One region of the Sphaerisporangium sp. NPDC004334 genome, then DNA from elsewhere that is predicted to be linked to it. Evidence: riboswitches for the same ligand, from Rfam matches in the RefSeq annotation. Region 1 holds a riboswitch; each other region holds the start of a gene.
What was found. A riboswitch is a leader RNA that binds a small molecule or an ion and turns the genes downstream of it on or off. The one in region 1 is predicted to bind cyclic di-AMP.

Region 1 (4,190 bases):
CGCACACGGCACCGGATCGGCCGTCCCTCGCCCCGCCGACCCGGCGCCGGGAAAGGCACGCTCGAACGGGTCTGGCTCGGTGTGCGGGCTGGTCCGGTGGTGGGTGGGGGTCGTGGAGGTCGTGGGTCGTGGGTCGTGGGGTCAGGGGCGGTCGGGGGAGGCGGGGAGGTCGCGGCGGTGCCTTAGGGGGCCGGTGAGAAGGATCAGGCCGGTCAGGGCGAGCCCGGCCGTGACGACCCACATCGACGGACGGGTGCCGATGGCGCCGCCGAGCGCTCCGCCGAGCAGGGCGCCGAGCGGGATGGTGCCGTAGTTGACGAACTGCATGCTCACGGAGACCCGGCCGAGCAGGTGCCGGGGGACGTAGGTCTGACGGAAGCCCGCCTTGATGATGTTGCCCGCCACCACGCCCGTGACCAGGACGAACCCGCCGGCCACCGCGACCGCCAGCCACGGGCCCCGGTGGGCCAGCGGAATGAGCAGGCCGAACGGCGCGCCGAGCGCCTCGAACACGATCATGGCGCGGGCGCTGCCGAGCCTCCTGGACACCCAGGTGGCGCTCGCCGCGCCCGCCAGGCCGCCGACGCTCATGACCGCCATCAGCCCGCCGACCGCGCCGGGGCCGACGCCGACGTCGCGCACCAGGAAGACGACCAGGATGGCCTGGTATCCCATGAGCCCGAGGTTGCTGGCCGCCCCGAACACCGTGAGCACCCGCAGGTAGGGGTCGCGGGCGACGAAGCGCAGGCCCTCGCCGATCTCGCGTCGAAGCGTCGTGGCCCGCCGCTCGCGCGACACCGGGGCCTCGCGGGTTCTGATGCCGAGCAGGCACAGTGCCGAGACCACGAAGCTCGCCGCGTCGGCGAGCAGCGCGGTGACCGCGCCGAACACCTGGGCGACCAGACCGGCGGCTCCCGGGCCCACCACTTCGACGGCCGACTCGCCGCCCTGGAGCTTGGCGTTGCCCTCGGGCAGGTCGGCGGGGACGACGATCGAGGGGAGGTACACCTGGTAGGAGGTCTGGAAGAACACCTTGGCGGTGCCCGTGAGCAGCGCGACGGCCAGTAGATGGCCGACGGTCAGCACGCCCTGCCACGCGGCCACCGGCACGCTGAGGAACAGCAGGAACGACACGGCGTCGCAGGTCAGCATCACGGGCCTGCGGGGCAGGCGGTCGACCCAGGCTCCGGCGGGCAGGCCGATGAGCACCCACGGCACCCACGCCGCGGCGGTGAGCAGAGCGACCTCCAGCGTGGTCGCGTGGAGCGCGGTGATCGCGACCAGGGGCAGGGCCACCGAGGTGAGAGAGCTGCCGAAGCCGCTGGTGGTCTCGCCGACCCACAGCAGCCGGAAGTCGCGGTCGCGCAGCAGCCCCCAGCGGCCCCGGGAACGGGACGCGGCGGGCGCGGCCGCCGCGGTGAGGCCGTTCACGGCCGGCCCGGGACGCCGAAGGCGAAGACGAACACCGGCTCGCGGGGCCGCCCGTCGTCGGGGATCTCCCGGGTGGCCCACCTGCTGAGGAGCTCCAGGAACTGCGCCTCGAACTCGTGCAGCTCGTCTGGGGTGAGCCGCAGCCACTTGTCGGTGGAGAAGGGGGCGTCCTGCCAGGCCGCCCGCTCGTCCTCGCTCGCGGCGTACCAGGCGCGGACCATGCTGACGTGGTGTTCGAGGTTGAGGGACGCCGCCGCGCTGGCGATGGCGGCGGTCGCGGGGTCGCCGCCGAAGTCGGACTCGCTCCAGCGCAGCTCGGCCGAGGACAGTCGCCACCAGCGTTCGCGCCGGTCGCGGGCGAGCTCAGGGGCCTCCTCGATGAGCTCGCTGCCGGCCAGGACGCGCAGGTGGTGGCTCGCGTTGGCGACGGCCTGCCCGGTGTGCTCGGCCAGCATGCTGGCGGTGCAGGGACCGTAGACCTTCAGCGCGTCCATGAGGCGCCGCCTCGTGGGATGCGACAGGGCGGCCAGCACCCGTGAGTCGGTGATCGTGCGTACGTCTTCGTCGGCCATGCGCCCACTTTGACATGAGCAACGAACGTTGCACAACAGGTATTGCGTAATTGTCATTGCGGAAGCGCTGTTGCCGAAGGATCATTGCGGAACAGACGTCGTGGGTATCGGGTCTCGGGTGCGGAGCGTGACATGCGGGGTCCGAATCCCGGTCCGCCGGGCGGTGCTAGGGGGACCGTTCCCCCTCCAAGATCCCTGAACGGGTGTGACTGATGTGACTTGTGTGACTCACGTCAGGTGCCGTTTCGGGATATGTGAGGGGAATCACATACGGGTAACGGATGCGCTTGTTGTGCAGGGGTTTCCTGATTAAGAAGCCCCTTATTTGATCTACGCGACTTGGTCACGGCTTTGCCTCAATTTGAGGTTCTGTGTAACTTCTGGCCCGCGGCGAGCACGCCATGCCGTCGCGAACGGAGCCGGTCTTCCGACCGGCTCCACGCATGACAATCCAGCGGTCGCCGTCGCCCCAGTAAGGCGCGAGCCAGGACCCCAAAGGGGCGGTGACCTGCCGAATCCGTGCGGCAAGGAGCACGGAACCGGGGACCCAATCGATCCTAAACGCGGGATCAGGGGGTGAATCGACGCCTTGGCGTCGTAGGGCTACTTCCATGCCCGAATCCGTCAGCTAACCCGGTAGGCGTGAGTGGAAGAATCAAGGAGCGATCCTGTCCAGCACCACCCAGAACCCTCGTCTGTCGCGCATTGCCCGCTTCTCTCTCGGCGGTGTGGCGCTCACGATGACGGCCTCCGTGGGAGCCGTGGCGACGCAGGCGACGGCGGCTGACGCCGCCACGGCGGCACCCGCTCAGGGCCCGTCAGAGCAGTCCGTCTACGGCCCGGCCGGGCTGATCGAGACACCGAGCATCACCGGGGCATCCGAGCCCGCCGGCACGGCCGCGGTGAGCGAGGCGAGCACATCCAGCGCCTCCCGCACATCCAAGAGCAAGGCCAAGGTGAGCAGGGCCGCCCGGCAGCAGTTCAAGGCGCACACGGCCGTCGCGGTGGCGAAGAAGCAGATCGGCGACCCCTACCGCTGGGGCGCCAGCGGCCCGGGGGCCTTCGACTGCTCCGGCCTGATGCTGTACGCCTGGCGCAAGGCCGGTGTGAAGCTGCCCCGCATCGCCGCCGGCCAGTTCCGCACGGTGCGGAAGAAGGTGTCCTGGAAGAACCTCAAGCAGGGTGACCTGATGTTCTTCTACGGACTCGGCCACGTCGGCATGTACGTCGGGCACGGCAAGATGATCCACTCGCCGCACACCGGCGCGCGGGTGCGCATCGACAAGCTGTCGGGCTACCGGAAGGCGTCCTTCGTCGGCGCCGTCCGCCCCGGCGCCTGACCGGCGGGACGACCCCGGCTTGACCCCGCGGAACCACCCCCGCCCATCCAGGGCTCCGCTGGGTCCGGTGCGCCGGCCGCCCGTGCCGATCCGCTCCCGGTTCCCACGAGGAGCCGGTCGATCTCCGGGCAGTCCCGGGATGCCGGCCGGCGGTTCCGGATCCTGACCGGCGGTTCCAGAAGCCGACCGGTGGACCCGGGAACCGACCGGCGGTTCCATAAGCCGACCGGCGGCTCCGGGAACCGACCGGCGGTTCGGGAAGCCGACCGGCGGTTCCGGAAGCCGATCTACCGTTCCGGAGGCCGATCGGCGCGAGGGACTCCTCCGGGAGAGCGTCTCCGAGAGGTGCCCCCGCTCCTCGAAGACGTTTTCCGGGTGGTGCACATGCCCCTCGCGCCGGTCGTGAAGGCCCCGTCCGCTCCTCCCCCCTCGGAGCGGACGGGGCCTTCGCACGTCCGCGCCGCGCCACATCGGCGAGGCGCGACACGACCGGGCGCAACCTTCGCGCGTCCATGCCCCGCCAGGCCGATGTGCCGCCGGGAACTCGATACGGGGCCGCCGCCGGGACGGCTGGTGGGGGTCCGCCCCTGGGACGCCGATGTGGCCGGGAAGGACGAGCAGGTAGATTTCCCGCATGCGCGTCGTGTGGCTCTGGGCCGTCCTGGCGGGGTTGCTGACCGTGCTGACGGGGCCCTCCGCCGTCGAGGACGATCTCGGACGGCGGGCGCGGACGCTGATCGGCGAGCATCCGGAGATATGGTCCGGCGCGCGGACCTTCCGCGGCGACCTCTCCCTCGTGGTCGCGGCCCCAGATGCCCTTGGCGCCCCTGGAGCCCTCACCGCCCAT
Region 2 (4,190 bases), on a different contig from region 1:
CCACCTCGGGGACCTCGAACAGGTCCATCGTCGCGTCGGCCACGATCGCCCCGGCGAGCAGTTGCGGGGCGCGACCGGCGGAGACGCCCGGCAGGCCGGACCGCTGGGCGTTGTCCATCGTGGCCAGGCGCCCGGTCCAGTGGGAGAGGTCATCCTGGCGCAGCACCCGCTTCACATAGGACCCCTCGCTGGAGGGCGCGGCGCCGGCGATGCGCGCGAGCTGCTTGAAGGTCTTGGAGGTGGCGACCGCGTGGTCGGCGTGCCCGTACTTCACCACATCGCCCACCACCCTGCCGATCTGCGCGCGCACCTGCCGGCGCATGCCGCGCACCTCCTCGGCGGGGGGCGGGGCGCCGGTGAACCACTGGCGGGTCATCCGCCCGGCGCCCAGCGGGAGCGAGATCGCCACGTCGGGCTCCTCCTCCATGCCGGAGGCGATCTCCAGGGAGCCGCCGCCGATGTCCAGGACCAGCAGCCGCCCGGAGGACCAGCCGAACCAGCGCCGCACCGCCAGGAACGTCAGCCGCGCCTCGTCCTGCCCGGACAGCACCTGCACGTCGATCTCGGTGGCGGCCCGCAGGCGGTCCAGGACCTCCTCGCCGTTGGCGGCCTCCCGCACGGCCGAGGTGGCGAAGGCCATGATGTCCTCCACCCCCTTGTCCTCGGCGATGCGCAGCGAGTCCTCGACGAAGCGGCGCAGCTCGCGCTCGCCCTCGGGGGACAGGACGTCACCGTCGTGCAGGTGCTCGGCCAGCCGCAACTCGACCTTGTGCGAGTAGGCGGGCAGCGGCTGCGCGCCCCTGTGGGCGTCCACCACCAGCAGGTGCACCGTGTTCGAGCCGATGTCGAGAACGCCGAGTCGCATGAGCAGACGCTACTACCCGCGCCCGCCCGGGAGATCCTCCCGGTCCTGCCGGTCCTGCCGAGGCGCCGTCGCTCAGGGGCGGCCGAGCGCGCGCAACTGGCCGGTGGTCAGCGCGGAGACGTTCTGGTCGATGGGGACGTCGGTGTACTGGTGGATCGCCCAGCTCTTCCAGTCGGCGGGCGGGGTGACGTCGCCCTTGGCCCTGCCGTAGTAGGCCACCCACAAGGGGTACTCGGCCAGGCCGTGGCCGTAGGTGTCGGCGAAGTTCCAGCCGCTGTAGAACAGCGGGGTGACGCCGGTCTCGTCCTTCACGTGGGCCAGCCAGGTCTTGGCCCAGGCGTTGACCTGCGCGACCGACCGGCCGTCGCTGGTCTCCAGGTCCAGCACGAGCAGGTCGCCGGTCTCGGCGGGCTGGGCGTCCACCACCGACAGGAAGTGGTCGGCCTCGGCGATGGGGTCGTTGCCGGGGTGACCGTAGTGGTAGGCGCCGCGCACGATGCCCTTCTTGCCGAGTTCGGCCCAGTGGCGGGCGAACGCGGAGTCGCGGAAGGTCAGGCCCTCGGTGGCCTTGATGATGCCGAACTGCGCCTGGCTGGCGTTCCAGTCGTGGTCGGACTCGTAGGCGGACACGTCCTGGCCGTAGGGGCGCTCCGAGGAGGCGCTGCTGGGGGCGGCGTCCGCCGGGCCGGTCACCACGACGGCCGCCACGATGGCGAGCACGGCCACGATCACCCCCGCCATGGCGGAGTAGAGGCGCGCGCCGGACAGGTCCAGCCGGTTCTTGAGGTGGGAGAAGATCGAGGAAAGCCGGTCGATGGGCATGAAGGGCTCGCTCCTTGCTTCCACGCGCCTACCGGGTCGGCTGATGGGTTCGGGCGGAAGTGCCCTGTGGGTCCGTCCCTTCGAGGGCCGGTGCTCCGATTCACTCCGCGAAGGGGGTCCCCGGTTCCGCGAGGTGTGGATGAGGCGGGCGTGTCCCCGCGGCGGGACGCCGTCCCGCCGGGTACGCGCGATGTGGGCAACGGACGGCAACGGGCACGACGGCGTGGGACCATCGGCACGCATACCGCTTCCCAACAAGGTACATACCACATCAAAAGAGCACAAATGCGACAAAGTACGCACCGCCGGCGTCACACGGGCGGACACGCACGGCTTCCCCCGACGTGATCACCCCCAGGAAGCGCATCCGGCCAGAACGACCCGGTCAGGCGTCCCGGTCCCGGCGGGCCAGGGGCGCACCCGGGGATCCGGTCAGCGGCGGGGCGGGGGCTGCGAGGAGCGGGATGACTCGGCGTGCCGCCAGCGCCGTCCGAGCTCCTCGCCGGTCGGCGCGGAGGCGGGCAGCGGGGTGGCCGGCGCGCCGGCGCGCAGCCCGTCCAGCAGCATGGTCAGATAGCGGTGGCGCAGCACGGCGGTGCGATCGGCGCCGCCGGCACGGACCGCGGTGATCTGGTCGAAGATCATCGGAATGTCCTCGGCGACCACGTCCGGCCGTAGCGCGCCGGCGGCCTTGGCCCGGTCCACGACGCGCCCGGCGAGCGAGCCGGCGTGCGCGGCCAGCTCGTGCATCTCCCGCGTGGGGGTGAACGTGCCGGCCAGGTGCACGGTCAGCGAGTGCACGTCGGAGTCGACGACCTCGCGCAGGAACGTGGTGAAGGCCTCCCACGCGTCGCCGTCCCGCGCCAGCGCGGACTCGGCGATCGCCGTGAACCGGCGCAGGCCGTCCTCGCAGAGGGTGCGCAGCAGCTCCTCCTTGCCGGCGTAGCGCCGGTACAGGGCGCCGACGCCGACGCCCGCCTCGTGCGCCACCGCCGAGATCGGCGCTTTGGGGTCGGCGACGAACACCGCTCGCGCGGCGTCGAGGATCGTGCGGTCGTTGCGGGCGGCCTCGGCCTTGCGTCCCCTCATGCCTGCTGTCGTGGGCTCCATGCGCCCATTCTAGCTTGAACGGAAGGCTCCGTTCCGATATAGTTTGAACAGAACGATCCGTTCCGCTCTAACTCGGAGGTTTCGCATGACCACCACGTCCTGGTCGCTGCTGGAGCAGGCCCACAACGCGCTGCGCACGACCACCGCCGGGGTCACCGAGGCCGACTGGGCCGCCAAGACCCCGTGCGAGCAGTGGAACGTGGCGCAGGTGCTGCGGCACGCCGCCGGCGACCAGCGCGCCTACGCCGCCGCGATCACCGGTGCCGGCGGTCCGGAGGAGAACCCGTTCGACCCGGCGGCGCAGGCCCCCGGCGACCCGAAGGACCTGCTCGAAAGCGCCCTGGAGGTCGCGGCACGGGGCTTCGCCACCGTGGCGCCCGGCGCGGAGGCCGTACCGACGCCACTGCCGCAGGGCGCGCTGCCCGCCGAGGTCGCCGTCGGCGCCGCCGCGCTGGACGCCGCCGTGCACGCCTGGGACATCGCGGTCGCCACCGGCCGTCCGTCGCCTCTGGACGCCGAGCTGTCCGAGCGCCTGCTGCCGGTGGCCCGCGTCCTCGCCGAGCCGCTGCGCGGCTTCGCCTACGCCCCCGCCCTCGACCCGCACCCGGCCGACGACGCCACCGCCGAGCTGCTGCGCCACCTCGGCCGCGACCCGCAGTGGACCCGCTGACCCGGGAACCCGCCGACGGCGCGGCCTCCTCCCCTCGAGGCAGGCGGCGCCGGCACGGAAAACGGCCCGCCGGTCATTCGACCGGCGGGCCGTTCTGCCGCCGTCCACCTCTTCTCTCCGTTATCGAGCGACGCCGCCGGTCAACCCGGTGAATACGCGGTGTTCACGGAATGCTCAACAGTTCGGGATATCTCTGCCGTTATTGTCCTTCGCCTCGTCGTTGCCCCATTTGGCGAGATAATAGGCGGAAACGTAGGCGCCGCGGCCGTTCTTACCGGGGTTCGTCCGGTCGAGGTCGGTGCGCAGCCACCAGTGGTTGAACGCGGACCCGTGCCGGACTTCGGCGCCCCGGACGCGGCAGTAGACGTAGTTGGTGCCCTTGTCGAGCGTGCCCTGCGGGTCGCCGGTGTTCGGCTCGCGGTAGCCCGTCGCGTCGGCGAAGGTGTCGACCCAGACCTTGCCTCCGGGAGCGGGGGTCCCGCCGCCGCCGAACACCCGGGGCCGGCGGGCATGGAACTCGCTGCCCGGCCGCAGGCCGTAGGTGAGGACGCGATGGTCGGTTCCGTAGCCGCCGCGCTGCTCGTAGGCCCAGTAGGACGTGCGCCCGGGGTTCGCCCACTGCTCGAAGATCACGACGTGCCGGTTGTTGTTGTCGCCGATGGCGTCGATGACCAGGTCGCCGGTGAGCAGTTCGGACATCGCGATCGGGCTGCTCGCGCCCGG
Region 3 (4,190 bases), on a different contig from region 1:
TCGTGCGCGAACATCTGGAGATGCGATCGGAGGGAGACCGACGCGGAGGGAGTCCACCAGTCGTCGGGCACCTCCACGGTCTGGACGGGCACCCCGCGGGCGGCGAGCAGCACGCGCAGCGAGGTGACGGCCGTGGACGGCAGGCTGAGAACGCGCTGGCCGGGGCGCAGGTCGCGCAGGGTCATCTCGACCGGCGCCCCGGCGTCGTACACGGTGACCCCGGGGTGGTCGCGGACCGCGGCCAGGTCGCCGGGGTCCTCCCTGCGGTGCGGGTAGTACGCCAGCGGCCCCTCGAGGGCGAACAGCCAGGACAGGTAGCGGTCGCGGTGGATCAGCCCGTTGCGCACCAGCGAGGTGCCGAGGACCACCGTGTTCTCGCGGGGCCGGGGGTGGGCGACCACCGGCTGGGAGCGCAGCCAGGCGAAGTCGTGGGTGACCAGCTCGGCCCCGAGCCCGCGCACGGCGTCGGCCAGGGCGACGGGGACGGGCAGGGCGGTGAAGACGGTGAGCCGTCCGGCCCTCGCCGCGGCGCGCAGGCGGATCCCCGCGGCGACGCCCAGGGCCAGGCGGGACGGCTTGGCCGCGGCGCGGGCGCGCAGCAGAGGGGTGGCCAGGCCCGCGGTCAGCAGCTCCAGCAGGCGGATGGTGGCCAGGCCGTCGTCGACGATGACCATGCGGGTGGGGAAGGCCGTGAGCGAGGTGAGCTGCATCCTGCCGGAGAAGGCGTCCCCGAGGACCCAGGCGTCGCGGCGGCCGGGACGGGGCATGCCCTGGTCGGCGGCCTGGATGCTCAGCCCGGCCGGCAGCTCCAGCGCGTCCAGCTCGGCGCGGGTGACGCGCAGGCCGGGCAGCCTGCCGCGGGTCACCACGCGGGTATCCGGCCCGATCACCCCCGCGTGCCGCGCCTCGACCGCGCACAGCAACTGGAGCGGAGACTCCACCCAGGCGACGGCCGACCCCTGCTCCCGCACGCGGCTTCGACCGTTCCTCTCCACGCCGGGCATTGACACGTTCACGACGCATGCAACCTAGCCCCGCGACCCTACGTAATAGGGAACAGACGATGAACGGCAGCCGACGGCGGCCCGGCCGTTGTCGGATGAAAGCGGCTCCCAAGCGTCACACGGGCATCGCCGGCCTCACTTGACTCAGAAGGCGTCGGAGGCTCCGAGTATCACTGGGCCCGGACGACCCCGGAGGCGTGTCCGCGCCCGCAGGGCCCGGATCGGCGGCGCCTTACCCGTGTCGCGGCAGGTCAACCGCGCCGACGCGCATTCTCGCCGGGCCGCGTGCCTGGCTTTGCCATGAGGAGGCCGGAGCAGACGAGAGCTTTGTCCCACTTGCATGCAGTTTGTCCGATGTATTACTCTCGGAGGAATCCCGGCACGGGAGGCCGCTTCTCTGGGCGATCCGCCTGTGCCGTCGATATCGCCCGGCGCGGCCGGTCCTCTGCGGAGAGATCCCTCTCCCGCCGTCACGCGCCTCCGTCGAGTCCGCGCCCACGCGGAGCCGGGGACCCACCTTCTTGGGGTGAATCAGGCGCGCCCGCCCACGGACGCGCCCGTAGGACGAACCTTCACGTCCGAACCCGTCAGCTAACCCGGTAGGCGGCAGGAAGAAGGAGTCTCAGCTTGTCCATGTTCGTCACGACCGTACATCGGCTTCTGGATGCCCCGAAGAACCAGTTGAAGGCCGTCGCGTTCGGCGGGCTCGTGCTCGCCCAGGTTGTCACCGGCACCGCCCTGGCGGCGAACGCCGACTCCTCTCCCCAGGCCGACGCCGCCTCTCCCAAGAGCGGCATCGTCGCCGTCGCGCGGCAGGAGGCGGCGAAGGCGGGGCTGCCGTCCCGGCAGGTCTCCGCCGAGCAGTTGCTGGCACTGGCCGAGAAGCAGGTCGGCATCAGCGAGAACGGCAGCGGCGGCGGCACCAAGTTCCACGCCTGGTACATGAGCTCCCCGCGCGCCAGGGAGACCGTGGCGCGCGACAGCGGCACGATCGCCGACTACGCCGACGCCGCCTGGTGCGACATGTTCGTCTCCTGGGTGGGCGCGCAGATGGGCCTGCAGGACACCGTCGGCGCCGACGCCTACACCGTCGCCCACGCCAAGTGGTTCGCCGCGCGGGACCGCTGGGGCACCACGCCCAAGCCCGGCGCGGTCGTGTTCTTCTCCTTCAACGGCGACAAGAGCATCGACGGCATCGAGCACGTCGGCTTCGTCATCAAGGACAACGGCGACGGCACCATCCGCACCGTCGAGGGCAACACCGACGGCGGCAAGGTCGAGATCCGCACCAGGCCGGCCTCCCAGATCGTCGGATACGGCTACCCCGGCTACGCCGCCTGACCTCGACGGCCCGCCGCCCTCGTTCCACGTTCCCGCGGCGTCCCGTCCGCCTCCCCGCGAAGGACGCCTCCCGGCGCCGCACGGCCGGCCCACTCCCCCGGCCGCGCGGCGCCAGCGTTCGTTCCCATCGCTCCGGCGAGCCGGCCGGAGCGCCGCGCAGCCCGCGCGCCGTGACCCAGGAGCCCGGCGAAGCCCGTGCGCCGTGGCGCATGGATGATTTGCGCCCGACTGTGCCGCAAGCGGTGGGAGCGCTCCCAATGCTGCGAAAGGGCTTTATGGGGGCTACTCTACGGTTTTCTCAGCGCTAACCGCCCCAGGAGTAACAGTTAGGTTTCGGCATATTGACGCCAGCATTGCCCGTCGGGGACCCTTCGTGGGAGCGCTCCCAAATATCGCTCGCAGGCTCACCCCCGCGAGATCACGACTGAGGGATCCAGCACATCGTGGGCCCGACTGTCGGGGCCGGCCCTCGATGCACCTCCCAAAGATCGGGCAACCACCTGAGAGGGGTCCGGAATGATGAACAATATGCGCCGCGGGAAAACACTCGCGGTCGCATCGGTGATGACGGTCGCACTCGGCATCACCGCCGCGTGCAGCTCCGGCGGGGACGGCGGGAACACCAGCACCGGTGGCTCGTCCTCGGCCGCGGCCGAGAAGATCACCCTTACGCTGCAGACCTTCGGCGGCGGGACCAACTTCGGCTACAAGGCCGCGGTCGCCAAGTGGAACAGCGATCACCCCAACGTTCAGGTGAAGTACAACAACCTCACCGACAGCTTTGAGAACGTCTACTGGCCGCAGATGCTGCAGTGGCTGCAGTCGGGCACCGGCGCCGGCGACGTGGTCGGCATCGACGAGGGCGGCATGGGTCTGGCCAAGGCCCGTCCCCAGTTCTTCACCGACCTCGGCCAGTACGGCCTGCAGAGCCGCCAGGCCGACTTCCCCGCCTGGAAGTGGGAGAACGGCATCAACACCGAGGGCAAGCTGTTCGCCCTCGGCACCGACGTCGGCGGCATGAGCATCTGCTACCGCTCCGACCTGTTCAAGCAGGCCGGGCTTCCCACCGACCGCGACGAGGTCGGCAAGCTGTGGAGCGGCGGCTGGGAGGACTTCATCAAGGCCGGCCAGCAGTTCCAGTCCAAGGTCAAGGACGCCAAGTTCGTCGACAGCATCAACACCATCTACAACGTGGTGCTGGCGCAGGAGGCCGCCAAGAACGGCAACGTCACCTACTTCGACAAGAACCAGCAGCTCATCGTGGACAAGAACCCGGCCGTCAAGTCCGCGTTCGACCTCGCCACGAAGATCAGCCAGGACGGCCTGACCGCCAAGCTGCAGAACTTCACCGACGGCTGGAACACCGGCTTCGTCAAGTCGCAGTTCGCGACCCTGGGCTGCCCCGGCTGGATGCTCGGCGTGGTCTCGGGCAACGCCGGTGACAAGTTCAAGGGCAAGTGGGACGTCGCGACCGTGCCCGGCGGCGGCGGCAACTGGGGCGGCTCCTGGCTCGCGGTGCCCAAGCAGTCCAAGCACCCGAAGGAGGCCGCCGAGCTGGCCAGCTACCTGACCAGCCCCGACGCCCAGCTCATGGCGTTCAAGGAGGGCGGCAACCTGCCCAGCACCATCCCGGCGCAGGACAACCCCGAGCTCCAGAGCGTGAACAACGAGTACTTCAACAACGCGCCCATCGGCAAGATCTTCGGGCCGTCCATCAAGTCGCTTCAGCCGATCTTCCTCGGTGAGAAGCACGCGCAGGTCAAGCGCGAGGTGGAGCAGGTCCTCAACGGCATGGAGCAGGGCTCGGTGCCCGTGGCCCAGGCCTGGCAGAAGTTCGTCGAGGCG

Region 2: it holds a riboswitch for cyclic di-AMP, as region 1 does, so the genes downstream of both, ACWEN6_RS29510 (glycoside hydrolase family 25 protein) here and ACWEN6_RS14735 (C40 family peptidase) in region 1, are expected to answer to the same signal.
Region 3: it holds a riboswitch for cyclic di-AMP, as region 1 does, so the genes downstream of both, ACWEN6_RS28420 (CHAP domain-containing protein) here and ACWEN6_RS14735 (C40 family peptidase) in region 1, are expected to answer to the same signal.

Annotation. Positions count from the first base shown of each region.
Region 1 is NZ_JBSGDZ010000010.1:105,683-109,872, reverse strand. It holds gene ACWEN6_RS14745 (MFS transporter) at 142-1,431, opposite strand; gene ACWEN6_RS14740 (ArsR/SmtB family transcription factor) at 1,428-2,003, opposite strand; cyclic di-AMP (ydaO/yuaA leader) riboswitch at 2,503-2,661, shown strand; gene ACWEN6_RS14735 (C40 family peptidase) at 2,744-3,343, shown strand; gene ACWEN6_RS14730 (hypothetical protein) at 3,978-4,190, shown strand, end outside.
Region 2 is NZ_JBSGDZ010000025.1:42,918-47,107, forward strand. It holds gene ACWEN6_RS29505 (Ppx/GppA phosphatase family protein) at 1-865, opposite strand, end outside; gene ACWEN6_RS29510 (glycoside hydrolase family 25 protein) at 938-1,687, opposite strand; cyclic di-AMP (ydaO/yuaA leader) riboswitch at 1,698-1,844, opposite strand; gene ACWEN6_RS29515 (TetR/AcrR family transcriptional regulator) at 2,120-2,797, opposite strand; gene ACWEN6_RS29520 (TIGR03086 family metal-binding protein) at 2,883-3,467, shown strand; gene ACWEN6_RS29525 (NlpC/P60 family protein) at 3,642-4,190, opposite strand, start outside.
Region 3 is NZ_JBSGDZ010000023.1:91,286-95,475, reverse strand. It holds gene ACWEN6_RS28425 (hypothetical protein) at 1-971, opposite strand, end outside; cyclic di-AMP (ydaO/yuaA leader) riboswitch at 1,476-1,625, shown strand; gene ACWEN6_RS28420 (CHAP domain-containing protein) at 1,638-2,345, shown strand; gene ACWEN6_RS28415 (ABC transporter substrate-binding protein) at 2,910-4,190, shown strand, end outside.